One region of the Marinomonas primoryensis genome, then DNA from elsewhere that is predicted to be linked to it. Evidence: riboswitches for the same ligand, from Rfam matches in the RefSeq annotation. Region 1 holds a riboswitch; each other region holds the start of a gene.
The links. Region 1 has a riboswitch for thiamine pyrophosphate ahead of thiC (phosphomethylpyrimidine synthase ThiC). Riboswitches for the same ligand answer to the same signal wherever they lie in the genome.
Positions count from the first base shown of each region.

Region 1 (10,808 bases):
AAACAAGCATAATGGGCGAGGCGTTTTACCCCTTGTGGCTGTGATGGCATATCCTTGGTTTGCGTTGGGAAAATATGCCCTAAGGCGATGTAACTCGGTTTAATCGATTGGGCGCGTGCAATTTCGTAATACCCGTGAGTGCTGATACCTAACCTAAGGCCAGCGTGCTGAATGGCAGACAGGTCTGCCACATCCAAATCTTCCTGACCCAGATGCACACCATAAGCACCAAAGGTGATCGCCTGCTGCCAATAGTCATTAATAAAGACCTGTGCGTTGTACTTTTGACCTAAGGCGATTGCCTGTTGAATTTTTCCTTCTAACTCAGGGTCGTCTGGATTTTTGATCCTAAGTTGAGCCAGTTTGATGCCTTGCTTAAGCACTAAGGTCAACCAAGCAATCGTATCAACTACCGGATATAAACCCATTTTATTAAGATCCATCTTGGCAAATGACAAATGGGGCACATTCGAATATTGATGAGGCGTCACTATTATGGGTAAATTTTCGATCTGCAGGGGCCAACCCGGAAGTCCAAACTGTTCGGTTTTTTCATCAATCTTCACTGTCGATTTTAATGCCGCATTTAGATAGGCTTTCGCCATGGTCATCGCATCCAATACATCGTAACCATGAGCAATGAAGCTCACCAACGCCATCGACAAAGTCCCGCCCTTGCCACCCGCATTCTGCCTGGCTAGTGTGTCACTTGAAAAGCCGACAATGGCAGTTTGACTCACTAACCAATCCGTCGTTTTTCCGGTTTCAGAGTGATCACCTTTCATCAACCAGCGACATGGTGACGCGTAAAAATACGCAGCCAGTTGCGTTTGTAAATCGGTTATAGGCTGCTTGCCAGATAGCCCCGTTAGCGCTTCAATATCCATTAAGTTAGACGTAATCACATCGACATAAGGCAACAAAGGGGCGAGTAAATCCGCCCCAAAGCCCGCTTTTTCTAGATTATGCCTATCACTTCCGCTCACCATGACAGGATCAAACACTACTAACACATTAGGGTAGTCCGCTTTCAAACGTTCTAGCCAAGTCGAGCAGGCTTTCACTATTTCTGCCGATGGCAACAAACCAACTTTAATCGCATCTGGCGGCAGATCATCTAGCAAAGCTTGCCATTGTTCGTTGAACTTAGACAACGAGATCGGCTCTAACAAATTACCGTCTTCAGAGTTTTGCACCCGGGTGGCTGTCATAATACTTTGAACATGGCAGCCTAAATTTTGGCCTATGCGAATATCTGATGGCAACCCAGTGTGGGCGGACGAATCCGACCCGCCCACACACCAAACAACAGGAGGTTTAATAGACATAATTCCTCCTTGCGCTTACAGCGACTTTTCTTTTGATTTTTCGGTTGCTCGCGTCTCTTTCGTCAATGTATCTGTCGTAAATTTATCTGTTGTTAAATAGACATCGCTACCCAACTCACGGAATTGCGCCGACATTTTTTGCATGCCACTCTCGGCTTCGTTTACGCTCAAAGTGCCTACGTTCAAAGTGCTTGCGTCTAAAGCACTAACGTCTATCTTCTGCGCTTCCAACTCCAATCCCTTAGCGTATTCTCGAACTTCTTGAGTGATTTTCATTGAGCAAAATTTCGGCCCACACATAGAACAAAAGTGCGCCACTTTTCCTGAAGCCTGCGGTAAAGTTTCGTCGTGATAAGAACGCGCCGTTTCTGGGTCAAGCGATAAGTTAAACTGATCTTCCCAACGAAACTCAAAGCGCGCCTTAGACAAGGCGTTGTCACGAATTTGTGCACCTGGATGGCCTTTCGCCAAATCCGCTGCATGAGCGGCGATTTTGTAGGTAATCAAACCTTCTTTTACATCTTCTTTATTCGGCAAACCAAGATGTTCTTTTGGTGTCACGTAACACAACATAGCACAGCCATACCAGCCAATTTGCGCCGCGCCAATCCCAGAAGTTATATGGTCATAGCCTGGCGCAATATCTTGTGTCAGCGGGCCTAATGTATAAAAAGGTGCCTCATGGCAAAGCTCAAGCTGCTCAGTCATGTTTTCTTTGATTAACTGCATGGGCACATGCCCAGGCCCTTCAATCATGACTTGTACATCGTATTCCCACGCTACTTTGGTGAGTTCACCCAAGGTACGAAGCTCAGACATTTGTGCTTCGTCATTAGCGTCCATAATCGAACCCGGACGCAATCCGTCGCCTAAGGACAGCGCAACATCGTAAGCAGCACACAACTCACAAATGTCACGAAACCGTTCGTATAAGAAACTTTCTGTGTGATGCGCCAAGCACCATTTTGCCATGATGGAACCACCACGAGAAACGATGCCGGTTAGACGCTTAGCCGTCATTGGCACATAGCGCAATAAAACACCGGCGTGAATAGTAAAGTAGTCAACACCCTGCTCGGCTTGCTCAATTAAGGTATCGCGAAATACATCCCAATTAAGATCTTCGGCGACACCATCCACTTTCTCTAACGCTTGGTAGATAGGTACGGTACCGATTGGTACAGGCGAGTTACGCAAAATCCATTCACGCGTTTCATGTATATTTTTGCCCGTTGATAAATCCATCACTGTGTCCGCGCCCCAGCGAGTCGACCAAACTAGCTTTTCAACTTCTTCTTCAATCGAAGACGTTACCGCTGAGTTACCAATATTTGCGTTTACCTTTACTAAGAAATTACGGCCAATAATCATCGGCTCGGATTCTGGGTGATTAATATTATTCGGAATAATGGCTCGACCTCTCGCCACTTCATCACGAACAAACTCGGGCGTAATGCGTGTTTGCAAGTTCGCCCCAAAGCTTTCTCCGGGATGCTGCTTCCGCAATAGTTCACTCTTAATGGCATCCATATTTTGGTTTTCACGTAATGCAATGTATTCCATTTCTGGTGTCACAATACCTTGACGAGCATAATGCATTTGCGTCACGCATTTACCCTGTCGGGCTTTTCGCACTGTTGGCAATTGCTTAAAACGCAGCTCGTCTAATGATGAGTTTTCCAAACGGGATTGAGCAAACTGTGATGACACACTCTGTAGAGCCTCAGTGTCTTGGCGCTTTTCTATCCAAGGTGCGCGCATGGCAGCCAAGCCTTCGTAAACATCAATAGTGACTTGAGGGTCTGCATAGGGTCCGGAACAATCATAGATGTAGATGGCTTCGTTGGGTTCAAAGTCAAGATTGTCAGGGTCGGACCCAAGCGGTGTATCGGTCAGGTTGATTTTGCGCATGGGAACACGGATTGTCGCATCGGAACCGTTTAAATAAATACGCTCTGACGCCGGAAACGGTGTGGCTTGTAAGGATTCGATGAAGGATTTTGCGGCTAATCGTGTTTCTTCACGAGACTGCTTTTTAGATACCTTGTTTGATTTTTTCTGTTGATTAGGTTCGTTGATAGTAGACATAAGCATTTCCCTTATTTAAAACTTGGAGAATTGCTTGTCTGGGGTGCTGCTTTACTGGAAAACGCATTAAAGACGTTTTCAAAGCAAAACATGAACCCTGAATTTTCATTGAAGAATGATGGGCGTGACGTTACGAATAAAACAGTAGACATCGCATCGAATCAATCGTCATAAAAAAGACAGGTGTTCATTCGATGCAGAAAAGAAAAATGGAGATTTTCTTGTTTCCTACGCGGGTTTTAACCCGATCAGGTTCTGCGGATCCCGCACTTAATTATGCGATCTCAGCCAAATGGCACTCCGACAAGTGAGACCGAGTATACCCAGTCTCACTTCCTTGTAAACACCTAATTTTCATCAGAACTAAGGAAGAAAAATATCTCAATCACTAAACAGGTTATGCTTGGTTTTGCATTTCTAACGCCATTTTATAAAGATAGTTTTTCTTTTCGCCGGTTAATTTCGCGGCCATGGCGGCGGCTTGTTTAACCGGTAAATCTTCTAGCAAAATAGTGAGAATCCGTTTTGCCTCTAACTCCACTTCATTGCCACTTTCTTGAGTAAAGCTCAACATAACGACAAATTCACCACGCAATTGGTTTGCATCCGCGTCAAACATCGCAAGAATTTCAGTCGCCGTACCAGATAAAAATGTCTCAAAGGTTTTTGTCACTTCTCGTGCGAGAACCAACTGAGCATCCTCACCGTAAACTTTTTGAACATCGGCAATGGAGTCATAAATACGGTGCGTCGATTCATAAAACACCACCGTGCCGGTTTGCTTCTTCCATGACTCGAATAAATCACAGCGACCTTTTGATTTCGCTGGAACAAAGCCTGCAAAGAAGAATTGATCCGTCGGCAAACCTGACGCGCACAACGCAGACACCAAAGCACACGCACCTGGAATAGGCACCACTTTATGCCCTTTTCCACGCAGCGCATGCACCACGTGATAACCTGGGTCAGAGATTAACGGGGTGCCAGCATCGGATACCAACGCCACATTTTTACCTTCGTCTAGTAAGCTCGCCACATAACCCGCTTTGTCTTTTTCATTGTGATCATGAATGGAGAAAAGCTTCGCTTCGATGGCGAAATGATTCAATAAACGCCGAGTATGCCGGGTGTCTTCCGCCGCTATATAGTCTACGTCTCGTAAAGTTTGCTCGGCTCTTTTACTAAAATCATCGAGATTGCCTATTGGGGTTGCAACTATGTACAGCGACCCTCTCGCATCGTCAGAACTATGTGATACCATGTTGCCTCTTTTATTTGTCATTCTATAAGCTTATGAGCCTACTTAATTACCGCATCATATCATTAACTCTGTGCTCTTTTCTGCTGAGTGCTTGTAATTCCATGAATTTAAACATGGAGCAGCAACAAAAATTGACTCAAAGTGCGACACAAGAAAGAACACTGCCGCCAAGCATCTATCATCCAATAAAAACCACTGATGTATCAAAAGAATTAGGCGAAGCTTATCGTTCCGCAAAGAACTTTTATGAGCAAGGCGAATTCCAGCAAGTCATTGATACATTAGAAAATGAAGTGTTATCAACAACCTCTTCTATTCAGTTTGAAGCGTACTTACTGGCCGCTCTAGCCACATCAAATTTAGACAACGCCACAGAATCCTTTGACTTTCTAAAGCAAGCCGGTCGCTTAACGGCTGCGCGCCACCCTGACAACCAAAATAAACTAAAAGACACCAAAGCCTCCATTCTTGAGCACTTTGGCAATTGGTTAGATGCGGTGAGTCTGCGCATGGATTTGACATACAACTTACCACTTAATGAAGGTGAAGATAACCAAACTAAATTGTGGTTGGCCGTCCAGAATTTGACTCAAAATGAAATAGATGAGCTCTATCAACAACAAAGACCACTACTCAATGGCTGGTTAACAATCAGTGGCATTTTAAGAAATCAATCACTGTCTATTGAGCAGCAGCTTACGGTATTCGAGAATTGGCGGATAGAAAACCCAAATCACCCAGCAGCACTATCCCCTCCACAAGATTTCCAAATCATGTCGTCTATTGAAGACATGGCACCGAAAAAAATTGTCTTAATGCTGCCGATGAGCGGCAAACTAGAGCGCGCATCTCAAGCTATTGTCGACGGTTTTTTTGCTACCTTTTACAATCAAAAAGAAGCAAGACCACAAGTCAGCATTATTAACGTAGATGATTACTCAAACATCATTGACGCACTCGCAGCGGCGAACGAAAAGCAACCAGATGTTATTATTGGGCCGTTACAAAAGAATAATGTCGCCCAAGTCGGTCGTTTAGATTTACCTTATCCTGTCATCGCACTTAATCAGCTAGATATTAATCTGCACCCAAAAAACCTTTATCATTTTTCATTAAGTGCCGAAGATGAAATACACGAATTAATTACCTTCGCCAAACAAGAAGGCGCAACGAAAGCCGCTATATTAAACATCCAAGACACTTGGGCATTAAAACAAAGCGATGAATTTCGGGTGGCCGCAACCAAAGAAAACATCACCATCACCTCCAATCAGTCATATGCCAACACGCCAAAAGGCAGACAGGACGCGATTCAAAAGCTACTCCTGATCGATGAAAGTTATGCTCGCAAAAGACGGATAGAACAATGGACAGGAACGAAGGTAGAAAGCATAGCTAGATCACGCGAAGACCTTGATTACGTGTTTTACGTCGGGAAACTTAATGATGCCAAACAAATAAGACCCCTTATAGATTTTTACTTCGCCGACAAAATCCCTATGCTGGCGACCAGTACATTAAATGATAGTGAGCCAGATAAATCGATTAACCCTAGCGATATTGAGCGGATACTTTTTACCGAGGTTCCCGCCCTCACACCAAACAGCACCACTTTAGATGTATTGCCTAAAAATCAAAGTTCAAATATTTTGCGTAGATTACAAGCGCTCGGCGCCGACTCCTATTTGTTAGCAAACAAATATCGACTGTTCACACTACTACCAAGCACAAAAATTTCAGCGAATACTGGCATTATCACCATAGATGAAAATGGCATATTTCATAAAAGACCTGAAATTATGACTTACCGAAAAGGAAATTTGGTATATGCAAATAATCACCCGTATTTTCAGCAACAGGAGAATACCGAAAAATAGTGGCGAAAAAGCAGAACAGGCAGCTGAAATTTTTTTACTTTCACAAGGCCTTCGCTTTGTTGAGAGAAATTTCTTCTGTCGCATTGGCGAGATTGATTTGATATTTTTAGATCAAGACACCTATGTTTTTGTAGAAGTCCGCTATCGCGCAAATAATGCACACGGTAGCGCCGCTGAAAGCCTTGGGCAATCTAAACTAAATAAGGTGCGAAAAAGCGCCTCTTTATGGCTACAGAAGAACAATAAAGTAAACAACGCTAGTCGTTTCGATGCGATACTATTTGATAAAAAAATAGACCAACAACATTTAACTTGGCTTAAAGCAGTATTTTAATCACTATGGATTTTCAAGAAGCAATCTACACACAATTTGCCCAGAGTTTTGAAGCACAACAGCAAGCGCTGGAAAGCTTACCTCCGTATATAGAGCACGCCGCTAAAGTGATTTTTTCAAGCGTTGCGTCCGGCGGAAAAATCATCTGCATTGGCAACAGCACGGGATCTCACCTGTCTCAATACTTTAGCACGCTAATGCTAGATCGAATGGACAGAGAGCGCCCAGGACTACCTGCCATTAATTTAAGCGGTGATGGCGCCGCTTTGCTGGCAATTACTCACAATGACAGTTATCACGATGTCTTTTCAAAGCAAATAACAGCCCTAGGTAATCCGGGGGATATTTTATTTGTGGTTGCTAATCGTGGTAACACATCGCCTATCATCCAAGCTATCCAAGCGGCTCATGAGCGTAAAATGAGTATCGTCGCCCTAACCAGCCCAGAAGCCAAAAACGTCTCCTCCCTTACCTCACAAGATGACACAGAGATAAAAATAAACCTTCTTGGTACCGCCAGAGTGCATGAATGCCAGATCACCGTCATTCACACGCTGGTTGATCTTCTTGAGCGTCAACTGTTTGGCAATGAAGACTGAGTTAAGAGCATTTAAAAATACATAAAAAAAGAGCCATCTATGAGTGGCTCTTTTTTTATTTAAATAACTTAAACAATCAACTCTCTTTTTTACTTCACAACCTTCAACTTAAAACCTTTTTTAGGCACTGGTGGTGTAGGGGTAGGCTCATCAGTAAATTCCTCATCAGGGAATACAAAGCCATCGCCATTCTCTTTAGCGTACAAGGCAAGCGCCGCTCGTATCGGCACATAAACTTGCATTGGCTTACCACTAAAGCGCGCCTCAAAAGATACCGCTTCTTTGTCCATAATTAAATGACGCACCGCAGACATGCCGATATTCAGCACTATCTGGCCATCTTTAACAAATTCTGTTGGTATCACTACATCTTTTTGCTCTGCATCCACTAAGAGATAAGGCGTCATATCATTATCAGCAACCCAAGTGTAAGCGGCATTTAATAAATAAGATCGTTTGGGTAACATAGTCTCTCCTGCTTAATATTCTGCAAAAAAAAGGAGCCATAAGCTCCTCTTTTGCTATCTAACATAACCGAGAGCAAAAGCCTCAGCTTAGTCTAAACGCATTTCTTGTTCGGCTTCAGAAAGACTTTCTTGGAAAGACTCACGCGCAAAAACAAGATCCATATATTTGTACAACGCTCTTGCTTGCTCTTTAGGTATTTCTACACCTAATGCAGGTAGGCGCCATAAGATAGGAGCCAAGCAACAATCTACAATCGTAAAGTCATCGCTCATAAAATAAGGTTTTTCCTCAAAAATAGGAGAAACACTTACCAGCCCTTCACGCAGTTCTTTTTGAGCTTGAGCAATCGCCGCTTTATCTTTACTAGAAAGAATCAAGTCAACTAATTTCGCCCAATCGCGTTGAATGCGATACATATACAAACGGCTTTCTGCTCGAGCAACAGGGTAAACAGGCAATAATGGTGGATGCGGAAAACGCTCATCCAAGTATTCCATCATGACATTTGGCTCATAAAGAACCAAATCACGATCAACCAAGGCCGGCAATTCATTGTATGGATTAACGTCAGCCAATTCATCTGGCTTGTTAAATGAGTCCACATCAATAATGTCTACTGTGACAGCTTTTTCTGCCAATACAATACGCACTCTATGGCTATAATGATCCTCTCCATCAGAGAAGAACGTCATTGAGGAGCGCTTAGCAATAACACCCATGTCTAACCCCTATTTTGAAAACATCCAAGTCCCCTTAATCGGAGACAAACTATAAAATGATATCGAAGTCATAACTTACTCACTTCGATATCGAAATTCTTTTAGCTTTCAACTGAGTCGACGAAGAATAAAAAGTGACCCAATAGAAACATCAAACCAATATCAAATTCATGCTAGTTATTCATGCAGTTGATTACAGCCTTAATAGCTAATCATTCTAACATGATTTGACTTGAAATTTTCTCTGAATACTTACTTTGATACACGAATAGAGCAATTCTCTTTTTTTTTGAAGAAAAAAGCAGGAAAATAGTACAAAGCAAAAAAAACGCCTGATGAAAAAATCACCAAGCGCTTTAATAGTATTCTGAAAGCGAAAATTAACGCTTAGAGAACTGAGGACGACGACGTGCTTTGCGTAGACCAACTTTCTTACGTTCAACTTCACGCGAGTCACGAGTAACGAAACCTGCAGAACGTAGAGTACGACGTAGAGTCTCATCATATTGCATCAAAGCACGTGTGATACCATGACGGATCGCACCAGCTTGACCAGAGATACCACCACCTTTAACAGTGATGTAAACGTCAAATTTTTCAGTAGCGCCAACAAGTTCAAGAGGTTGACGAACAACCATCTGAGCTGTTTCACGACCAAAGTACTGAGAAAGTGTACGGTTGTTGATAACTAAGTTACCAGAACCGGCCTTAAGGAACACACGAGCGGTAGACGTTTTACGACGACCTGTACCGTAGTATTGAGTAGCTGACATAATGATCTTCCGTATTAAATGTTAAGTGTTTGAGGCTGTTGAGCAGCATGTGGATGCTCAGTACCAGCGTATACTTTCATTTTCTTGTGCATTGCACGGCCCAAAGGACCTTTTGGCAACATACCTTTAACGGCAAGTTCAAGAACACGCTCTGGAGCATGATCAATCAGCTTCTCGAAATTCATAGAACGCAAGCCGCCTGGGTAACCAGTATGGCGGTAGTATTGTTTTGCAGCTGCTTTATTACCTGTAACGTGAACTTTCTCAGCGTTAACAACAACGATGTAATCGCCAGTATCAACATGCGGAGTGTATTCAGCTTTATGCTTACCACGTAAACGGCGAGCAATTTCAGTAGCCAAGCGGCCTAGAGTTTTGCCTTCAGCATCAACCACGAACCAGTCGCGGCGAACTTCAGCAGGTTTAGCTGTAAAAGTTTTCATCAAAAAACCCTTTCAATACGCGTGTTCAATGACACGCAATACCTATTATTATTGGTTAATTAATTATTTGCATAATTAATTAACGTACACTTACCTTTAAAAAGGCGAGCGAAGTATATACCAACGCAACAAAATAAGAAAGACAGATATGCTTATGGACGGTGTTCTAAAGACAAATATTCTTCAGATTGCATTTCCAACAATCGACTCACTGTGCGGTCATATTCGAATGCTAAACGCGTGCCTGTATAGATATCTGGAATCGCCACTTCAGCGGAAATAATAACCTTCACATGACGATCATAAAACTCATCCACCAAGTTGATAAAACGCCTTGCTAAATCATCCCGTGAAGCATCCATTTGCGGCAGATTAGAAATAATAATCGTCGTATAAAGACGCGCTATTTCAATGTAATCAACCTGGCTTCTTGGCCCATCGCACAACCCCTTAACATCAAACCAAGCAAGGCCCTCACAACTGCGAATCAAAGGAATATCACGCCCCTCTATTTCAACGGAACCACCTTCAACAACATGAGATGCGTCTGATATAAGACTCAAGAATCGATTATTTAACTCAATATTGGCTGCGTCACTTAATGGATAATGATATAACTTCGCCTGTTTTAACGTTCTAAGACGGTAATCTATACCACCGTCTACATTCATCACCTTGGTATGTTTATTAACTAAAGCGATCGCGGGCAAAAAACGAGCACGCTGCAAACCATTTTTATACAAGCCATCAGGCTCAATATTGGAAGTTGCAACCAACGTTGTTCCGTTTTCAAACAGTACCTCTAGCAAGCCAGCTAAAATCATAGCATCGGTAATATCAGTGACGAAAAACTCGTCAAAACACAACACTTGCGCCTTAGAAGAAATCTCTTTACCTACTATTTCAAGCGGGTTTTTC
Region 1 covers NZ_CP054301.1:1,875,709-1,886,516, reverse strand. The annotation lists gene thiE (thiamine phosphate synthase) at 1-1,328, opposite strand, end outside; gene thiC (phosphomethylpyrimidine synthase ThiC) at 1,344-3,416, opposite strand; TPP riboswitch at 3,625-3,729, opposite strand; gene rsmI (16S rRNA (cytidine(1402)-2'-O)-methyltransferase) at 3,814-4,677, opposite strand; gene MP3633_RS08635 (penicillin-binding protein activator) at 4,779-6,554, shown strand; gene MP3633_RS08630 (YraN family protein) at 6,505-6,888, shown strand; gene MP3633_RS08625 (SIS domain-containing protein) at 6,894-7,487, shown strand; gene MP3633_RS08620 (ClpXP protease specificity-enhancing factor) at 7,577-7,954, opposite strand; gene MP3633_RS08615 (glutathione S-transferase N-terminal domain-containing protein) at 8,042-8,674, opposite strand; gene rpsI (30S ribosomal protein S9) at 9,055-9,447, opposite strand; gene rplM (50S ribosomal protein L13) at 9,462-9,890, opposite strand; gene zapE (cell division protein ZapE) at 10,043-10,808, opposite strand, start outside.

Region 2 (10,808 bases), 1.0 Mb from region 1:
GCGCTGTTTACATAGGGTTGTTTGAAATGGGGCTTAGCTTTGTCTTATGGAATAAGGCATTAAAGCTGACATCCAACGCGAGTCAAGTCGCCAACTTAATTTTCCTTGCGCCGCTATTATCCATTGTTTGGTTATCTCAGTTTGCAGGTGAACCTATTTTAAACTCAACACTGGTTGGGTTAGCCTGCATTCTAATTGGCCTATTTATACAAAACTGGGCAAAAAGAACAAAGCAACAAAAAATATAAAAGGACACACAATGCCAGCGTTTATCTATCTATTACTTCCCATTTTTTTCTGGTCAGGCAATTACATTTTAGGTCGTCTGACCGTTTCTGATGGAATTGACCCTTTTTCGATTTCTTTCTTACGCTGGAGTCTTGCCTGCCTCATTATCTTACCTTTTGCCTATAAAAAGCTGTGGCGAGAACGAGAAATCATTGCAAAGAACTGGCCTCTACTGGTTCTTTTTGGCTGGCTTGGCATCTGTAATTACAATCTATTTTTGTATATAGGCCTAACATCGACCACCGTCACAAACGCGGTACTGTTAAATTCAATCATGCCCGTTATGATCCTCATTACCGCCCGCTTGCTGCTTGGAAGCAAAACGTCTTGGTTACAGAATACTGGCATAATGATTTCTACTGTGGGTGCTGTCACCATAGTGAGTCGTGGCAGCCTAGATACCTTTTTGCACCTCAGCATTTCACATGGAGATTTATGGATCATTGTCGCCGCTATTAGCTGGGCCATTTATTCAGTGATGATTGTCAGACGACCAAAAGAAATGTCATTGATCGGTTTTTTTGCCTGTACCGCTTTAATCGGCACTCTCTGTCAGGCACCGCTATTCTTTCTTTTTGGTGACAGTCAGCTCAGCAGCTTCACCACAGAAAATTGGCTAAGCATTCTTTATATGAGTGTATTCGCTTCAATTGGCGCTTTCCTATGTTGGAACACTGGCATACAAAAACTCGGTGCTGCGACGGCGGGCCATTTCATTCACCTTCTCCCCGTATTCAGCATCGGATTGTCTGTGCTATTTTTAGGGGAAAGTTTGTTCCGTTTTCACTATGTTGGCATCGCACTGATCTTCTCTGGTATTTTTGTCGCAACAATATTAAATAAAAAACTAAAGCCCGCGACTTAACCCAATTTTTTCGCCATTCGAGTACTGATCAAGATGCTTAAAAAGATAAACAGCATCCCTAGAATGGCGAAACCATCAGGCACATGCTTCCAGACAATTAGCCCCCAGAAACCACTAAACACAACACCAATATAGCTAACAGGAGACACAATACTCGCCGGCGCATAGGTATACGCCTTGTTATAAAGATACATACCAACGTAAAGCGTAATAGAAACCACAGCAACAAGAGGCCAAACCTCAACCGGCAACAACAAGGAATCTCCTTGGATAAATACCAGCGGAAGCGACAGTAATGTCGACACCAGAAAATACACAAATAAGGTTTCCTGACCTGACACTTGATGAGACAACATTCGCGTTGTCACCATTGAAAGCGCTAAGCCTATTGCCGATATAAAACCGATTAAATGCCAAGGATTCAAATGACTGGGCGTAGGCTGAATAACAAAAGCGACACCAATAAAACCAATCACTAGAGGCAACCATCTAGCCCTAGGAATCTTAGTTCTATGCAACATCAAAACAACAAATGGCACACACAATGGCGCACAAGTACGTAACAAAGAAGCCTCAATCAAAGGGATATGATTCAGCGCCCAGTAATAAAAGAGAAAGCCAACAAAACCACCAAAGCTGCGTAAAAAATGAATTTTCCAGACAGATAAAGGCCGTTTTTGCCAACGTCCACGCATTTGCGGTAACAAAATCAAAACACAAAATAGGCTTTGCCAGAAAACCAAAGTCGACACCGTAATCATGGTCTGAGCTTGTTTCGCCGCCAATGCGGTAACTGACATAACGAATGCATAAGCGATTGTCATCACAATGCCTTTCTTTAATAGCTCATTTTCATCTAACACTAGGGACTCGTTCTATATAAGCGAAGCAGAGAGAAAATTTAACTCAATCATTCATGTTACACCAATATTGCCAGTAACAAGCTCGAAACATAATTGAGGGGAAGGGTAAAAACCGTATTATTTACAATTTCAGGAAAGAAAAAATCAAAAGGAATATTCATTATACATAATCAAGACTCAAGAGAATCTTTAAAATAATCGAAAATTAATTATTTAATCAAACTTAATTTTATAATATTCTATCAATTTTTTTAATTGCTGATCATTCCCTCCATTTTTCACATTCATTTGTGCCAACCCTATATTTCTGTGACCCTTTAATGCAAGACCACCATCTGAATGCTCTGTTTTCTTACATCGAGTATCGTTTTTAATCGCCATTACTTTAAGCCATAAATCATCAGCATTTGGACTTAATTTCTGAAATATATCAATTTTTGTAGCATCGAGATGCAATGATTTTGGTGGGTATATTATACCACCACACCCTGTTAGCATTATATTGTGGGAACCTATGTCATCATTAACATCATAATCCCACTGCTTGTATGGTTTCGGTAAATTAGCTCCATCAAAAGTCATTCTATGACCTCTATGGCCAATTATCATTTTGGGGAAGCGATTCTGCTCTTTTACTAAGATATCTATCATATTGTTAGCATATAGAACATCATCATCTATAGTTATAATATAAGAATCAGGAAAAATAATTAATGTTGGAACTATTTTTTTATAAGACTTTATATTAGAAAAAAACTTAACTTCAAGGCCTCTATTAATTTGTTTTATTAATATACTTGGAATATTTTCCATTGCAAACTCATCTTCATCTAGCCAAAGTATTATTTTATCAGGTCTAATCGACTGCTGAGCAATGGACTCTATAGCTAAATGCACTTCATGGATTTTTTTTGAAAAAGTTGTTAAGCTTACAATTACTGGACTACCAAGTTGACATTCGTCTGCAATTAAAGGCCTATCTGAGTTTAACGCCATATATTGCAACTGCTCTATTTTCACCTCTGTTCTTATAAGTGAATTAATGTCTCTCATATTACGTATAATCAACTTTCTTTGTTTTATTTTTTTGACTATTTTAGATATCATTTCAAACCTATTCTTCATAAATCTTATAGTATAAATAACTTAATAAATATCATGAGAAAATTCGTCAATAGAAAAATCACTCATTTATAAAATCAAGAGACATCAGAGTAATTATTAATCCAGTCAAGCTCATTTTATTACTAAAAAACCAACCAATGATGCAGTAAGTTTTAATTTTTTGGCAATAAAAAATACCTGGTAGATCATTCACGAAAATCATCATCACTCTAACCCTAAAATTTCGATAAGTAGCAAGTAGGTATTTCAGTTCTCTCACTTATCGTATTTTTTTACAGCACTGAGCACACATCAGCTAATTAAATATTATATACCTTCCCTATCATTATAGGATTTTGTTCTTTCTCACTTTTTCACACCAGAGTCTATTCTTGAATTAAGCCCCTTAGCTAAAGCACCTCACCCACAGATTGATTAAAAATTTCTACAACTTTCTAATCATATCAAAGTCGATAATTTAGTCCACTAAAGCCTAGGAAACATGCGATCAAGTCGAACGGTGAGAAGCACCAAGATAATCGGAAAAAAGCGGGGGGGCATTCTCTTGATCCAATACAGAGACAGGTTCATGAGCCACCACTCGCCCTCCTTCTATTAAGATAACTCGCCCGCCAACAAGGCTCGCTTCACGAGGCAAATGGGATATCAACAAGGTGGTTAAACCAAGCTCTTGAGTGACATCATTGACCAAATAAAGCATTTCTTCACGCAATGCAGGGTCTAAGGCGCTAAAAGGCTCATCTAATAACAAAATGGGCTTTTTGCGCACCAGCGCCCGAGCAATCGCAACTCGCTGAGCTTGACCTCCAGACAAAGCTTGTGGAAAACGCCCTTTTTTATCAACAAGCTGTGTTTTTCCTAATGCCCAGTCCACTTTCTCTTGTTGTTCAATATTCAAAAATAAAGAAGGCGATAAGCCAATCGCTACATTTTGCCAAACCGTCAATTGTGGAAACAGGTTATCACTCTGAAATAATGTAGAGATAGGCCTTTCATAGGCCGGCAACGCCAATAAAGAGTCGCCATTAAAACTCAACTCACCACGCCCTTCTAGAAAACCTCCCAAGAGATGCAATAAGGTACTTTTCCCTTCGCCACTCCCCCCAAGCAAGGTTGTCATGCCTGGCGCAATATTCACCTGATAATCCGCGTGAAAGGTCTCCCAATTATATTGAAGATTAATGGTTAACATGGAAATTACCTCCCGTCATTTTTCCACTGACTGTCTTTCCACCAATAAGGCGAGATGAGCAATAAAATAAAATCAAACAAAGGGAAATCAACACCACAGCAACACAAGCCCCTTCTTCTAAACGATACGAGCCAATCAATTGGAAAAGATACAAAGGCAACGACACTAATCCCTGACTGCCAAATAACGCGATCACGCCCATATCACCAAGAGAGAGCAAAAGCGCGTAACCAAATGCTTGCGCGACACTAGCGCGAATTAAAGGCCATTCCAGACACCACCGTGACCAAGACTGAATACCCAAACTTAAGTATAGGTTACGAAAACGGCGCTCCTGTTGATACAACACAGGCATTAGAGCACGCAATACAAAAGGCAGCGCCATCACAGCGTTCACCCAAACCACGATCCAATAACTGGATTGGAAACCCCAACCTAGATCACGTAGCCACAAAAATAATCCCGTCGCGATAACCAACCCTGGCACCATTAAAATCATATTTCCAAGGTGTTCAAGCTTGCTCGGTAAAACACTCAAGTATTGTCGTGTCATACAAAAACGTGCCAGCACAACGAAACACACACCCAACGACAAGCTTATTATCGCAGCGGGTAAGGCTATTTTTAAAGAGACCAACACCGCCTGCCACAATCCAGATGACAATAGGGTCGTTAAAAATAAAGGGGAAAAGATCGGATCAAAAATAGCTAAAAATGGCGGAATAACCAGAACCAACACACACAATAAAGCCATGCAGTCTGCGCCTTTCGCTAAAAAGGAATCTTTCACCGGATAGCTCTTTACCGCTAATACACTGACATCTTGTTGATTAATAGGTGCGATGCGATAAACAACCACCGCAAACAAAGTGCAAATAGTCACTTGCAACAAGGATAGAAAACTTGCTTTATTCAAATCGAAATCAAATCTTAACGCCTGATAAATAGCCACCTCTAAGGTGCTAGACTTTGGTCCACCGCCCAAGCTCAACACCACGGCAAAGCTGGAAAAGCACAACATAAAAATCAGTACAAACGCACCCGGCAGTACTTTTTTCATATAATGCCATTCAATCAAACGAAATGCAGACCAACGTGAAAATCCTAACTGAGAAGCTTGGCGCCACTGACCGGAGGGAATCAAATCATAACCTTGTAGCAGCAAACGCACTGCTAAAGGCATATTAAAAAACACATGGGCCAGTAAAATACCCACTAGCCCATACAAAGGAATTTGTAGGCCAAAAATTTGACTCAACCAGCCAGTACGACCGTAAACCACCACCAAACCTAAAATAGCCACAATGGTTGGTACGACCATAGACACGGCAAAAAGCTGCAATAAAATAGCTCGACCACGAAACTGGCGATGAATAAGACAAGACGCTACCGGAATAGCGATCAACAGACTAACACCACTGCTCAGCAAGGCCTGCCACAAGGAAAAACGTACCACACGCCACAAGTAGGGCTCGTATAAATACTCAGACCAGCTACTGATGTCACTATAACGCAAAAGAGCCGCCAAACTGGCCGCTCCCATTAATAAGAAAAAAACCACTCCCAGTAACGCCGGAAGTAGGCCTTTAATAGCACGAAAAGAAAGCAATCGAACCTAGCTTATCGTGTCGTGGCATTCAGCCACTCATTCACCCAAGCCTTACGATTTTTAGCCACATCGCTCGCTGGCAAAGTAAGTACCTTAGTGGGTTGTAATGCACTATCAAACGCTGCCGGCAACGCTTCATTTAACTTAACAACAGGCAACATCCAGTTACCCGTCGCCACCGTTGATTGAAATCCAGGCTGCAGAATAAACTGCATAAAACGTTTTGCCAGCTCAGGATTAGGTGCACTTTTCATCATGGCCGCCACTTCAATTTGTGGATAAAGACCTTCACTGGCCTGCGCCGCTTTATACTTAGTGACACCTTCCGCGACGATATGATAAGCCGGAGATGTGGTGTAACTCAGCACAACATCCGCTTCACCTTTCAAGAACAAACCATAAGCATCAGACCAGCTTTTCGTCACAGTAACGGTATGACTTGCCAACCGCCCCCACGCATCTGCAGCGCCATCACCGTAAACCGATTTTACCCACAACAACAACCCCAAACCCGGCGTGCTGGTTCTAGGGTCTTGATAAATCACTCGTAGATTTTGATTATCAACAATTTCTTTAAGGCTTGTGGGGGGATTTTTTAATGTTTCAGAGTTATAAATAAAGGCAAAATTGCCCTGATCAAATGGTACAAACACCTTATCCTTCCAACCACCAGCAATGGTCACAGCAGAAGTATTAACATTATGCTCAGCAAGCAAGCCACTCTTTTTCGCCGCTTCCATTAAATTCAGATCTAGACCTAGCAACACATCAGCCTGAGAAGACTTCCCTTCAAATTGAGCTCTAGACAAAATACCAACAGAAGAATCGAGTGCCACGAAATTCAGTTCACAGCCGCACTCTTTCTCAAAGTTGGCTTTTATTTTTGGGCCTGGGCCCCAGTCAGAGGCAAAAGCGTCATACGTATAAACATTAAGCGTTTCTGCCGCCAACGTAGCAGAAGAAAACGCCACGCCTAAGGTTGCACTTAAAGTCATTAAAGACGTGGTGAGAAGTGTACTAAAGGAAAGTTTTTTCAAGGTGTCGCTCCTAACAATAAGTGAGCGGCGTACAGGGAAATGGCAAGGTACGCTTATCAAGAGTACTGTTTTCAATCTACGATATTACTGTAGCGAAACTTGCTATCTCGATTCCTACGCCAGCATAATCTGGATCAGGTTCGGTGGGTTAGCGATTAATTCGCTTCTCAGCTTCTGTCTTCTTAATGTAAGACAAAGCACCCCATGAGATAATGTGCGTGCATTGTAAAGAGTCCCTCAGCGGAAGTCTATTTCCGCAAGAACCCGTGTCACTGCGCCTTGATTCTTCTCAGCAAAACGCAACGCTATTTGCCCTAGCCGATATCGCTGAGAAGATTGACCAGCAAGAGTAACGACAGCACTTTGTAAGTGCGCTTCATCCTCACACCGCACGGCGCCATTCACCTGCAACAGTTGATTAGTGATATCTAAGAAATTAAAGGTATGAGGCCCAACAATAATCGCTTTACCCAGTAGCGCAGGCTCAATGGGGTTATGACCACCGCGCTTAATCAAGCTCCCACCGACAAAAGCGACATCGCAAGCTTGATAATAATTCATCATTTCACCCATAGAATCCCCAATCACCACATCAAAATCACACCATTGATCTGGTGGAGTTTGACTGCGTAGCGCAATCCGCTCAAAAGACTGCTTCGCCAAAACATAAACCGCATCAAAGCGCTCAGGATGACGAGGAACCAAGATTAATAAAGCATCTGGATACTTTTGCAAAAGCACTTTATGTATACGCAATAACATGTCATCTTCGCCATGATGAGTACTTCCCCCCATCCAGACAAAACGCGAACCAAGCTGCCGACGCCAATTAGCCTGCAAAACCTCAGGAGCAACCGCGAGGTCAAATTTAATACTTCCGGTAACCAATACTTTTTTTGCACCAAGCGCCTCAAAACGATCAGCATCCGCTTGCGCATGAGCTAAAAAGCTATCAGGTAATTTAAATAAAGGGCGAGAAACAAGAGAGAATTTTTGATAACGCTGAAAGGAACGATCGCTCAAGCGCGCATTCACGACATCGATACGCAAACCACACTGCTTAGCGTGTTTTAATAAATTAGGCCAAAGCTCTGTTTCAACAATCAATAGATGCTTACAATCAAGTTTTTTCAGCGCCCTGCTAACACTGCTACTCCAGTCCATCGGCAAATATCTATGCTCAGCAAAAGGAAACTCTTTGACTACCTGCTCTGCGCCTGTTGGCGTCATGGTGGTAATTAAAAGACGACGCGCTGGAAATTTTTCTCGCCATTGAAGTACCAGAGGCCGAGCCGCAAGAACTTCTCCGACTGAGGCACAGTGAATCCAAAGGTCAGCCTTAACCGCAGGCCAAAAGCCCAAGGCTTCTTGCGCCCGATAATGTACATACGTTTTTTTAAATCGCCGAATTTTTAATAAAATTAATGGCGTAAATAAAACCAATAGAGCTTGATACAGCCACATAATTAAGCCGGCGTTTCGCTAAATTGTTGATTATGAAGTTGTGCATAAGCTCCGTTCATCGCCAACAACTCACTGTGTGAACCTAGCTCAATAATCTCACCATGATCAACGACAGCAATGATGTCGGCATTTTCTATGGTTGATAAGCGGTGGGCAATAGCAATAGTTGTTCGATTAGTCATTAAACCATCCAATGCGACCTGAATGGCTCGCTCTGATTCAGTATCCAAGGCGGACGTTGCTTCGTCCAAAATTAAAATAGGCGCATTTTTTAAAATGGCTCTCGCAATGGCAATGCGCTGACGCTGCCCACCCGATAAAAGTACACCATTTTCACCAACCATGGTGTCTAGTCCATGCTCAAGTTCTTGAATAAAATCCCAAGCATTCGCTGCTTTAGCCGCTTCAATAACCTCTGTTTCACTGGTGTTACGCAAAAAACCGTATGCGATATTGTCGCGAATTGAACCATTAAAGAGCACAACCTGTTGATTTACCAAGGCGATATTAGAGCGCAACTCTGTCAGTTTATAATCATTGAGGAAAACACCATCAATGTTTAATTGACCATCGTCAAAGTCGTAAAAACGAGGTATCAAATTTGCCATAGTGGATTTACCACTACCAGAGCGCCCAACCAATGCTAAGGTTTTCCCAGCTGGTAAGGACAAAGTGATATTTTTCAGCGCCAATTTATCCGCACCGGGATATTTAAATGACATCGAACGCCACTCAATATTTCCTTTCAAACGCGTCGCTGGTGTTTGCCCCTTATCCACCTCTTCCGGTAAATCTAAGAAGTCAAAAATACTGTAAGACGCTGCAATGCCTTTTTGCAAAATACTGTTCACATCGGTTAATTGGCGAATAGGTTTACCCAACATCCCTGCCGCAGTAAGGAAGGCAATAAAGTCGCCAGGAGACATATGCGAACTAATCGTTGGGCTCAAAGCAAACCATATTAAAATGGCCATCATTATTGCTAAAATAAATTGAACAATAGGAATATTTAGTGATTTAGTCATTTCCATTTTTAGCTGGGAACGACGATTTTCACTGGCCGCGCCACGAAATCGCTCGATTTCATATTCACTGCCACCAAATATTTTAACAACTTCGTGCCCTTTAATGGCTTCAGAAGCGACATCTGTAACGCCACCCATCGCATTTTGAATTCGGGTGCTCAATTTACGAAAACGCTTGGAAGCATAAGAAACAACCAAGCCAATGAGAGGGACAACCAACAGAAACAACAAAGACAAACGCCAGTTCATGTAAATCATGTAACCCAATAAACCAACGACCGTTAAACCTTCTCGCAGCAAGACTCGTATTGCCTGAGTAATAGAACCAATTACTTGCTCTGTGTCATACGTCAGTTTGGCCAACAAGCGACCAGTAGGAATAGAATGGTAATAATTAGAAGGAAGAAGCACCAATTTATTAAACATACTGGTACGTATATCGAATACGACGTTATTCGCTACTTTCGCCATAAAGTAGTTACCCAAGAATGTCCCTATACCTCGAGTAATAAAAACGGCCAAAATTGCCAAAGGGATCATTAATCGGCTATCAGAAATATTGCCTGCAGATACAACATCCACAATATGTTTTAACAAAGCCGCTAGCGCAGGCTCCATTGCAGCGTAAAGGACATAACCAATGACACTTAGTAATAAATATCCCCAAGATGAACGAACATAGCTCAGTAGACGTAAGTATGTTTTCACACCGGAAACTGGCACTTTTTGAGCTTCTTCTTCGATCTCAATATTCTCTTTATCTTGCATTTACAGATTCGCTTTTTTGATAATAGCAGTGGTTGAATAACCATCAACAAAAGTTAGAACTTTCACTTCACCGCCATGCGCTAACACATGATCAGCGCCAACGATTTTATCAACAGTATAATCGCCGCCTTTGACCAGTACATCTGGTGTTAAAAATTCAATTATTTCTTTTGGTGTATCTTGGTCAAACCAAGTTACCCAATCAATCGCCCCCACCCCTTCAAGTACAGACATGCGGTGAACCAAATGGTTAATCGGACGTTTTTCCCCTTTAAGGCGCTTTACAGATGCATCGGTATTAACCGCGACAATTAATCTATCTCCAAGTGCCTTGGCCTGCTTCATGTAAGCGATGTGTCCTGGATGAAGAATATCGAAACAACCATTTGTAAAAACGATTTTTTCACCGTTCATTTGCGCTAACTTAATTTGTGCAAGTAAGTCTTCTGGAGAGAGCACACCAAAATTCGACGTGTGCGAACGCTGAAACATAATGGCCTCAAGGCGCTCAGCACTGATGGATGCCGTGCCTAATTTTCCAACCACATAACCCGCTGCCTGATTGGCGTATT
Region 2 covers NZ_CP054301.1:880,337-891,144, reverse strand. The annotation lists gene MP3633_RS04080 (DMT family transporter) at 1-248, shown strand, start outside; gene MP3633_RS04075 (DMT family transporter) at 260-1,153, shown strand; gene MP3633_RS04070 (DMT family transporter) at 1,150-2,016, opposite strand; gene MP3633_RS04065 (glycosyl transferase) at 2,230-3,123, opposite strand; gene MP3633_RS04060 (thiamine ABC transporter ATP-binding protein) at 3,629-4,333, opposite strand; gene thiP (thiamine/thiamine pyrophosphate ABC transporter permease) at 4,320-5,942, opposite strand; gene thiB (thiamine ABC transporter substrate binding subunit) at 5,954-6,979, opposite strand; TPP riboswitch at 7,073-7,194, opposite strand; gene MP3633_RS04045 (3-deoxy-D-manno-octulosonic acid transferase) at 7,217-8,443, opposite strand; gene msbA (lipid A export permease/ATP-binding protein MsbA) at 8,446-10,236, opposite strand; gene hldE (bifunctional D-glycero-beta-D-manno-heptose-7-phosphate kinase/D-glycero-beta-D-manno-heptose 1-phosphate adenylyltransferase HldE) at 10,237-10,808, opposite strand, start outside.
Region 2: linked by a shared signal. The riboswitch ahead of thiB (thiamine ABC transporter substrate binding subunit) and the one ahead of thiC (phosphomethylpyrimidine synthase ThiC) in region 1 are both predicted to bind thiamine pyrophosphate.

Region 3 (10,808 bases), 940 kb from region 1:
TTTCGTAAGCTCATAGGGCAGCGTTTCTTCGCAGCAACCGAGTACTTGGGTTTCTAGTGTCATGCCTGCTTTGGATAGGTTGTAGGTAAAACAGGATTGATTATCGAGAGAATAATCAATCGCTGGCTGTGTGACTTGATTGCCCAGTCCTTGAAAACGCTTGATCAAACCATCTTGCACCAACTCATCGATGGCGCGACGCACCGTATGACGATTCACTTGAAAACGACTTGCCAGCTTTTGTTCTGCAGGCAAGAGATCTCCAGATTCGTACTGCTGGTGGATTTCGTTTTTAAGTTGCTGGGCAATCTTTAGATAAATGGCCATAGTCTTCTCGTGCTTGATTTTAAAAAGAGCCTTATGTAAAAAGGCGCTTGGTAACTATTTGTCTTATTGATTGCTTGTCTAGACAAATTTTCTGGGCAAAAAAAAATCAGATAAACGCTTTGCGCAAACGCTGTGAAATCAAATCAATAATGACCACACAGATAATGATGACGATCATCACGGCGCACGTTTGCTGAAAGTTAAAACCTCGCATGCTTTCCCAAAGGATGACGCCAATACCGCCAGCGCCCACCATGCCGACAACGGTGGCTGAACGCACATTGGATTCGAATCGATACAGGGAATAGGAAATCCACAGAGGAAGGACTTGTGGAATCACCCCATAAAGAATTTCTTCAAGCTTGTTCGCACCAGTGGCTCTAACGGCTTCTGCAGGACGCGGATCGATCGCTTCAACCGCTTCAGAAAATAGCTTGGCTAATACGCCGGTAGTATGAATAAACAACGCCATTACCCCCGCGAAAGGGCCGAGTCCGACGGCGACCACAAACAGCATGGCAAACACCATTTCATTAATGGCACGAGACGCATCCATCAGGCGGCGCACTGGTTGATAAAGCCAAGCCGGTGCCATGTTTTCAGCACTCATCAAACCAAAAGGGATGGCGAAAATAATCGCTAGCACCGTTCCCCAAAGAGCGATGTGCAAGGTGATGATCATTTCATCTAGATAATAGGAAAGATCACGAAAATCTGGCGGGAAAAAATCGCCCGCAAATTCCAACATATTGCCGCTGTCTTTAATTAAGATAAGCGGATTCATTTCGGCCGCATTCCAGCCCCAACCCAGCAGCATAAAAAGCACTGCCCAGCTTATTGCCGATACCCAATTAAAAGGCTTTTTGATGAGAGGGTTTGCCGTTATATCGCTCATATTACGTCTCAATTCGTCTTTAATCCGAAAGTGAAGGTAAGGGCGAGGTTGTGACCACGCCTTTACCTTAATGCGGTTTTTCCTACGTTAGATCTGCAAGAAATTAGTTGGTTTTTGCGGCGGCAATAGCGTCCATTGCACGATTTAGTTCGGCTAGCTGATCATCAATGGCTTGTACTTTTTGTGATTTTTCATTCGCTGCCATTTTTGGATCGTTGTTTAACTTAAGGCGTTCTTTGAACAACACTAGCTGGCGGATTGGCAATAGTTGATCGTCATTAGAGGCTTTGAATGGTGCCCACTGTAGTGCTTCTAATATTTCAATTTCAGCAGAATCGTTGGTTTTTCCGTAGCTCATCATGAAGTCGTAGACTTTACCTTTGACGCTTTCAGGTAAGTTTTTACGCCATACAATAGGATCAGCTGGGATCAAAGGCGATTTCCAGATGATTTTTACTTTGTCGTATTTATCAGGGTGCGTTAACTTGATGCGAGCCACGTTTTCCGTGTTGTTCGTCGCTACATCCACCTGTCCAGATGCGACCGCAAGGAAGTTTGTTTCATGGCCTGCGTTGGTTGTGCGTTTGAAAATTTTCTTTGCATCAACGTTGTTTTTGGCAAACACATAGTAGCTAGGCACTAAAAAACCAGATGTAGAGTTTGGATCACCATTTCCAAAGGTTAATTCTTTGCTGTGTTCAAGCATGTCAGCAACAGAATTGATTTTGGTGTTGTTTTTGTTGACCAATAACAAGCTCCAGTAACCTGGATTACCCGTTACGTCGACAGTTTGTGCGAATATTTGCGCACCAGAACGGTCAACCGCTTCTAGCGCCGATTTGTTGCCTAACCAAGCGATATCGACTTTATCAAAACGCATTGCCTGGATGATGCCTGCGTAGTCCGAAGCAAAAAAAGGTTTTACTTCCATGCCCAGTTTCTTAGACATATCGTCTAAAAATGGCACCCAGACTGTTTTTAAATTCTGTGAAGATTCGGTAGAAATGATGCCGAAGTTCAGCGTTTTCATGTCTTCTGCTTGTACTGTCACGGGAGCCGACAGCAATGCGAAAAATGCCGTCGCTGACATGGCTTTGGCAATAAACCTTTTTAATTTCATAACGTAAACTCCAATAATTAATTGATCAATGAGTGGTGCGTTGCATGATTTATTTCTGTGGTAATTCGTCCATTTTTAGGAAGAGGCATTTCATTTAAGATGGCTTGAGAGGAATCGTTAATAGACAGCTCTTCTGGTTGAGATCCGTAAAGTGATGCGAGGTTTTCTTCATTCAAGTGATGAATGAGGTTATCGAAAAACACCTCTCCATCTTGCAGAGCCACGGCGCGTTCACAGTACTTTTGCGCGTAGTCCACTTGATGCAGCGTTACTACAACGGTGATGCCATCTTTTTCGTTGATGTCTTTCAAGGTTTGCATGATCAAACGAGAGGATTCAGGGTCAAGGGACGCAATGGGCTCGTCGGCCAAAATCACCTTGGCTTTTTGCATCAGAGCGCGGGCGATGGCCACTCGTTGTTGCTGACCACCAGAGAGTTCTGAAGCACGCTTTAAGGCGACGTTTTTTAACCCCACTCTTTCTAGCGCTTCAAGTGCCATGTGCTTTTCTTCAGCGGTAAACCAACCCAGCAAGCTGCGGTAGGTCGGAATACGACTGAGTCCACCGATCATCACATTGGTTAATACGCTTAAACGACTTACCAAATTAAATTGCTGAAACACATTGCCTATCTGCGACCGAGAAGTACGAACGTGTTTGTCTAATTTGCCGCGTTGTTGAATGGTATTGCCTAGCACCTTAATGCAGGAATCGCTGTGTTTATCGGCGAGAGTTAAGCCTGAAATATGTCGCATAAGCGTAGACTTTCCAGAACCTGAAGGGCCAATAAGAGCAACCATTTCGCCTTGTTTAATTGATAAATCCACATGCTTTAATGCACAGACTTCTTTGGTGAAGTGTTTTTTTACACCAGTGATTTCTATAATGCTCATTGGATGTCGACCTCTTTAATTGATGAACGCAAAAGCGTTTCTGATGAGGCGATACTAGGTAGGTTTTGTGACAGTTTGGTTATCTAGATAAGTCTAAAAAATGACCAATTTATGACAGTTTGGTATTTTTAAAATGAAACCGAGCATGGGATTAGTAACTTGTCTAGCTAAGTAACTAAAAGCAAACGCCAGTAGGGCTAGCGCTTTAGAATTCTTAAGCGCTAGCCTGTCTAGTCGCAATAAATGGGATGAAAAGCGCAGGAATAAGCGCATGAGGTAAATAAAAAAAGTGAGAAAATATTGAATCGTATGGTGTTATTTATTTATTACGTAGGAGGGCGGCTTGATATGGATCATATCGTGGTGTGGAACGTTTACGCTTTAAACGACAATGCCCACGCTTTTTACTGTGAGTAGATACAGAGCATGGGTATTTTTTATGTTTACTGGTTATCACGTCCATGTTCACTAACAAAGTCGAGAAAAGCGCGGTTAGCTTTAGAAAGGTAACTGTCTTTTCGCCATGCGATGCCAAGGTCTAACCAGATTGGTGGATCAAAGGAGCGCGTGATCAGTTGGTCGTCTTCCTCTATTACCATAGCGAGTAGCGTGGAAATGCCAAAGCCTTGTTGAGTGATGGATTTAATGAGCGGAATGAGGTTGGTTTCAAAGCCAATTTTAGGTGTTTTTTTACAGGCTTTGGCTAGCTTGTCGACAATTCGTCGATGAAAATAACCTTCTTTAAACATGACCAACTCTTCTTCGAAAAAAGCGTCAGGCGAGACTCGCTCTAGTTGACTAAACGGGTGATCGGTCGCGACGGTCACTAACATTTCTTCTCGAATCAGCGCTTGGGTTTGCAGGCTGTCCGGTAAGGTTTCAGCGACAATAACACTTAAATCTAACTCACCATTTTCGAGCATTTTTTGCAGCTGCCAGGTACCGCCTTCAATGACTTTTAGCATGAGAGTGGGATAGCGGTGTCGAAACGCCATGAGAATGGGTGGGAAATAGTAAGACCCCAACATGCTGGGAATGCCCACACGGACTTCGCCTTGGCTCAGGCCTTTTAGTTCGCTCATTTCGAGTAATGCGTCGTCAGTGGCTTGGATGATCTTTTCAGCATGCAGCCGTAATTTTTTACCTTCATCGGTGAGGCCAATGTTTCTATCGGCGCGATGGATCAAGGTCAAACCCAAATCATGTTCTAATTTTTTAATCGCCATGCTAACGGCAGGTTGGGCCACGCCAAGCAGCTTGGCGGCCTGAGTAAAGCTCTGAGTTTTAGCAATGGCAATGAAATAACGTAGCGGTTTAATGTCCATCAATAATCCTTATGGATTGGATAAGATAGATATATTTTATTGATAAATTGGCTGGGCGTATAGTGTGCCAATAATATTCGCCTCATTGGGGTGATTTTCGCGGTGTTGATACTGGAGTTTTGTTGTGATTGAAGTGAATAGCTCTGTTTTTTGGCGAGGAACCTTAGCTTTAGTGATCGGTTCTTTTATGGTCTTTGCCAACGTGTACGTCACTCAGCCCTTGTTGCCCATGATAGCGAACGAATTTTCGATTAGCCCGCTTCAGGCCAGTGCCAGCTTTACGATAACGACGTTGACCTTAGGGATATCGTTACTCTTCTATGGGCCGATATCGGACGCCTTGGGCCGAAAAGGCATCATGGTGATGACCATGGTGGGCATTACGTTAACGACCTTTTGTTTGTCCTTAGTACAAAGCTATGAGTCTCTACTGGCATTGCGAGCTTTGCAGGGATTCTTCTTGGCGGGTTTACCTGCTATTGCGGTGGCGTACTTGGGGGATGAATACACGCCAGAAGCCTTAATGGTCGCCGTCGGTTTATACATTAGTGGCAACACGTTAGGTGGCATTGGAGGTCGTCTTATTGGTGGCTTTGTTGGTGAGTGGTTAGGACGTTCTGCAACGTTTGGCGTGATGAGCGCTATTAGTCTTGTTTGTTTGTTGGCTTTTTTCTTTTTATTGCCTAAATCACAACACTTTGAACCCAAGCCTTTACGAGTCGGTCATATCCTGATGAATATGAAGGATCATCTACAGAATCGCCGTTTGCTAACCTGCTATTTGATTGGTGGGTTTAGCTTCTTTATTTTTATAAATCAATACAGCTATGTAACCTTCGTATTGGAAGCGGCACCTTATAACTTAACGGCAAAATACGTCGGCTTGCTGTTTCTAACGTATTTGTCTGGCACCTTGGGGTCGGCTATATCGGGGAAGCTTGCGAAACGTTGGAGCCAGCCTAATATAATCGTATTAGGCACCTGCATCTTTATGTTTGGTTCCTTAGTGACACTGGGTGGTTCTTTAATGGCCATTATTATCGGCTTGCTCATTAATAGTTTTGGCTTCTTTTTAGGCCATTCGACGGCCAGTAGCTATGTAAGTCGAAACGCGAAACACGCCAAAGCCAGTGCGTCTTCTTTGTATTTGGTATTTTATTATTTAGGCGCCAGTCTTGGCGGTTTTTACCTCGACCCGTTTTGGCAAGCCGATGGTTGGGCTGGTGTCATCATGGGATCTTGGTTGGTATTGAGCGTGGTTGCGCTTGCTGGTGTGAGCTTGATCAAAGACAACAAGCGTACGGTGCAAATTACGGCGACAAGTTAGCATCATCATAACGCCTTACTGTCTGGTTCTTTGTCCGACTTCAATTATCCTTTGTTGCGCTTTCGATGAATCTTGTTAGTATTGCCGCCTATAGTCGGGGGGCCGTTAAGGCTGAGATTGCACATTTGCAGACCCGTTGAACCTGATTCAGTTAATACTGGCGTAGGGAACTATACATCTTGTTATTGATGATTGGTGATCCTACTCCTATCTTAATGTAACTCGATCTAGTTCCAGAACGCCCGTTCTTGGAGCTTTATATGTCGAGTGATACAACAACCCCTTCTGCTCATGTGTCTAAAAGTACAGCTAACCTTGTTTCTACGCCCATTGTTTTGACAATTGCTGGTTCTGACAGTGGCGGCGGAGCAGGCATTCAAGCTGATATTAAAGCCATGTCTGCAACAGGAAGTTACGCTTGTTCGGTGATTACTGCGATTACCGCTCAAAATACACTCGGCGTTTCTGCCATTTTTCCTATTCCTCTTGAACACATTGAAAAACAGCTCGATGTGGTATTTTCTGATCTGAATGTCATCGCGGTCAAAGTAGGGATGTTGGCAGATTGCGACACAATCAAATTAGTTACGGCAAAGCTCAAGCAATATCGCCCTAAATTTCTAGTCGTTGATCCTGTTATGGTTGCGACCAGTGGGGATCTTTTGCTAAAAATGACGTCCATAAATACACTCAAATCCGAATTACTTCCTTTGGCTGATCTCATTACCCCCAACCTTCCAGAGGCCGCCGCATTAACGGGCTCTCTTGTTCCAACAGATATCGCATCCATGACGCTAATGGTCGACAAACTGCGCCAGTTGAAAATGAAAACCGTGCTGTTGAAAGGTGGGCATCTGGAAGAAGACGAAAACAGTACCGATTTTCTAATCTTTGCCGATCGCCTTGAGGTCTTAACCTCCCCACGTATTCATACTCGAAACACACATGGCACAGGTTGTACATTATCTTCAGCGATTGCCTCGTATTTGGCGCAAGGTAATGACTTATTGCACGCGGTTCAGTTAGGCAAAAAATACATTACTCAAGCAATAGAGCACGCAGATGAATTGCAAATAGGTCGTGGTCACGGACCGGTAAACCATTTTTTTAATGGCCACGCCAATGTCCGCTAATTTGGCGACTTTTTCAGTCCCAAAATCTTCGATTAAGATAACGATAACTCAAGGTTATCTACGGTATCTTGATAGTACGACGCCTACGTTAAACCATCTTAATATGACCATTCCAGCAGGGCAGTGGACATGTGTTTTGGGGCGTAGTGGTTGTGGAAAAACCTCGTTTTTGCGTTATCTTGCCGGCCTGCTTGATCAACAAATAGAGTGGTCTGGCGAGTTACAAATTGAGCCTGCGAATTGTGCGTTAAAAGATCAAATTGCTTATATGGCGCAGCAAGATTTATTGATGCCGTGGTTGTCGGTATTAGACAACGTCTTGTTAAGTTCTAAATTCGGAGCTCGGGGAGACTCCGTTGCTCATGATCAAAAAGTACAAGCATTGGCTTTGTTGGGAAAAGTCGGGCTTGCCGATCATGCTAATCGTTTACCTCAACAGTTATCGGGTGGCATGCGTCAACGCGTCGCCTTGGCAAGAACCCTGATGCAGAACAAACCAGTCGTGTTAATGGATGAACCATTTTCTGCATTGGATGCGGTGACGCGCTATCGATTGCAAGATCTAGCTTGCACCCTACTGCAAGACAAAACCGTTGTTTTAATTACCCATGACCCACAAGAGGCGATTCGCCTTGCTCACCATATCTACATCATGCAAGGAAATCCCAGCACGACGGCGTTCTTAACGACGCTTGAGTCTTCTACACCACGCACATTCGATGCCGAGGGTGCACAACTTCAGCAGCGAATTATGGCGTGTTTAGAGCATGATCATGGTGATCAATGTGGGGATGAAAATGAGCGATAAATTTCGTATTACGGCTAAGCCACATCAAAAAGAAAATAGGAATGCGAGTCTGCATTCTGCGCTCCGTATTGTGGTGAGCTTTGTCGTTATTTTGGGGTTGTGGCAAGCCGTCGTGGTTGTCTTTGCTATGCCTACGTTTATTTTACCGGCACCTTTAGACGTCTTCGAAAAGCTACTGCAACGACGAGAGGTTCTTTTTAAACATACGCTGGTGACGGGGGCAGAAATAGTACTCGGCTTATTTTTAGGTCTGTTTATGGGACTGTTTTTTGCCTTACAAATGTTGTTGTTTAAGCCGATAAAACGCTGGTTACTACCTATTTTAATTGCCAGTCAGGCGATTCCTGTTTTTGCCATTGCGCCACTGTTGATGATCTGGTTGGGCTATGGGATTGCCTCCAAAATTGTGATGGCCGCGATCATCATCTTCTTCCCTGTTACTACCTGTTGCTACGACGGTTTGCGTAATACGCCGTTGGGTTATCTCGACCTTGTCAAAACCATGGGGGCTACAAAGTGGCAGAGACTCCGTCATATTCAATTCCCCGCGTCTTTACCCACGCTGGCGTCTGGAATTCGTGTCGCCGTGGTGATTGCGCCTATAGGCGCAGTAGCAGGGGAATGGGTGGGTTCTAGCGAAGGCTTGGGTTATCTAATGTTGCAAGCCAATGCCCGGATGATGATCGATGAGATGTTCGCGGCGTTGCTTATTTTATCTTTACTGTCCGTCTCACTTTATTTTGTCACCGATAGGTTATTAAAAAAATTCATTCCGTGGGGTGTTTCGTAAACGCCGCGCATTCAAATATTTCGACACGTGTTATGAACAAAAAAACGATTACTCATAAAAATGCCTACTAAAAGGAAAGGAAAAGTAATGAATAAAAAAATGCTATTAAGCAGCATCGTACTTGCTGCGTCTTTGTTGTCTGTCACTGGACAAGCACAAGCAGAAGAGAAAAAACTCACCTTGATGTTGGATTGGTTTGTAAACCCAAATCATGGCCCTATCGTGATTGCCAAGCAGCGAGGGTATTTTAAGGACCAAGGTCTTGAGGTGGAGATTCAAGAGCCCTCTGATCCAAGCACGCCAGCGAAGCTAGTGGCCGCGGGTAATGTGGATTTAGCCGTATCTTATCAACCTAATTTAACCATGGATGTGGCCGCTGGTTTACCGCTTATTCGTGCAGCAACCCTGATCGCAACCCCATTGAACACGCTTACCGTACTGGACAATAACACCATCGATGGCATCGCTGACTTGAAGGGTAAAAAAATCGGTATCTCTGTGGCCGGTAACGAAGAAGCGATTGTCGGCACCATGTTGAAAACACACGGTGTGAAATACGAAGAGGTACAAATCATTAATATCGGTTGGGCACTGTCGACGTCTCTTGCGTCAGGCAAAGTGGATGCAACATGGGGTGGTTTCCGTAATTTTGAAGCCAATCAATTGGCATTAGAAGGCATAGAAGCAAAAGCCTTTTTCCCAGAAGAACACGGCGTGCCTGTTTATGATGAACTGGTCTTTGTTGCCAATGCGAACAGCTACGACAAAGCGGCGATTCAAGGCTTCAATAAAGCGATCGAGCAAGCCACGATCTACATCGTTAATCATCCGCAAGCGTCATGGAATGAGTTTGTTGCGTACAAACCAGACACTTTAAACAACGAGCTAAATGAATTGGCTTGGAAAGCAACGTTGACGCGTTTTGCGTTGCGTCCTTCAGCGGTAGACTTGAAGCGTTATGACGACTATGCCCAATTTATGTATGACCAAAAAATCATTAGCACGTTACCAAAAGCCAAAGACTATGTGCCGAGTTTTCAATAAGTCGTCCGCGACTTTTAGGAAATAAAAATTGGAAATCAGAGCGTAGAAGCTGACGTTAACAGTGAAAAGCAAAAGGTAACAGTATGAATATCGATACGATTATTAACGCACTGCATGCCGTGCGTGAGCAGAAACCGCTGGTGGTGAATATCACTAATTACGTGGTGATGAACAACACGGCCAACGCGTTGCTGGCTATTGGTGCTTCCCCAATCATGGCGCACTCCCGTGAAGAAATGGCGGAGATGATGTCCTTTTCCGGCGCCTTAGTGATTAATATTGGAACCTTAGACAGCCTTTGGATACCGCGTATGATGGTCGCGGTAGAGCAAGCGAATAACCACAATAAAGTTGTTGTGCTTGATCCGGTTGGTTGCGGTGCGAGTAAACTACGCACACAAACATCTCGGCAGATTGCTGAAGCCGCGAACAAGTTGATCATTCGAGGCAATGCGTCGGAAATCATCGCCTTGGCGGGAGAGCAAGGGACAAGCAAAGGCGTCGACTCAATGGACAGCAGTGAAGCCGCCGTCGGCGCCGCGCAATATTTGGCGAAAACCTACCAATGTAATGTGGTGGTCTCAGGGGAAACGGATTTTATTATTACCGCTGACTGTCAAATTAAGCTTAATAACGGCCATATTATGATGCCGTATGTGACGGGAATGGGTTGCACACTGAGCGCATTAACTGGCGCGTTTGCCGCCGTCGGTGAAGAAACCGGCTTAGCCGCCGCTGCGGTTTTGGGTGTCGCGGGTGAAATCGCCGCAGAGCAATCCAAAGGCCCGGGGAGCTTACAGCTTAATTTGTTAGACGCCTTGTATTTGTTGGATGAAGAAACATTGATTCAACGGCTTAAAATGAGCTGAGGTAAAAAAATTATTGAGGGGCTATTCGCTGAATTGTTTTTTTTAATACAATGTCATCGATTAGTTCCTCAATACTAATATTATGCCTTCGCGGTAATATTGTGTGGCAGTAAAGGGTGGTCATTTTTCCACACAAAAAGCATGTCATTTACCTTTTCGCCATTACCCGGTGGTTGCCATAAATTAGTTTCTTGATGTCTTGCGCCAAGACGATGATAAAAGTGTTGGGCGTCGACATTGTCTTCTAGTACTTCAAGGTATAAGCCTTTGTGTTTGA
Region 3 covers NZ_CP054301.1:2,818,621-2,829,428, reverse strand. The annotation lists gene MP3633_RS13105 (GntR family transcriptional regulator) at 1-327, opposite strand, end outside; gene phnE (phosphonate ABC transporter, permease protein PhnE) at 434-1,222, opposite strand; gene phnD (phosphonate ABC transporter substrate-binding protein) at 1,326-2,342, opposite strand; gene phnC (phosphonate ABC transporter ATP-binding protein) at 2,360-3,235, opposite strand; gene MP3633_RS13085 (LysR family transcriptional regulator) at 3,679-4,560, opposite strand; gene MP3633_RS13080 (MFS transporter) at 4,685-5,887, shown strand; TPP riboswitch at 5,973-6,073, shown strand; gene thiD (bifunctional hydroxymethylpyrimidine kinase/phosphomethylpyrimidine kinase) at 6,148-7,020, shown strand; gene MP3633_RS13070 (ABC transporter ATP-binding protein) at 7,010-7,828, shown strand; gene MP3633_RS13065 (ABC transporter permease) at 7,818-8,618, shown strand; gene MP3633_RS13060 (ABC transporter substrate-binding protein) at 8,706-9,662, shown strand; gene thiM (hydroxyethylthiazole kinase) at 9,746-10,531, shown strand; gene MP3633_RS13050 (GNAT family N-acetyltransferase) at 10,612-10,808, opposite strand, start outside.
Region 3: linked by a shared signal. The riboswitch ahead of thiD (bifunctional hydroxymethylpyrimidine kinase/phosphomethylpyrimidine kinase) and the one ahead of thiC (phosphomethylpyrimidine synthase ThiC) in region 1 are both predicted to bind thiamine pyrophosphate.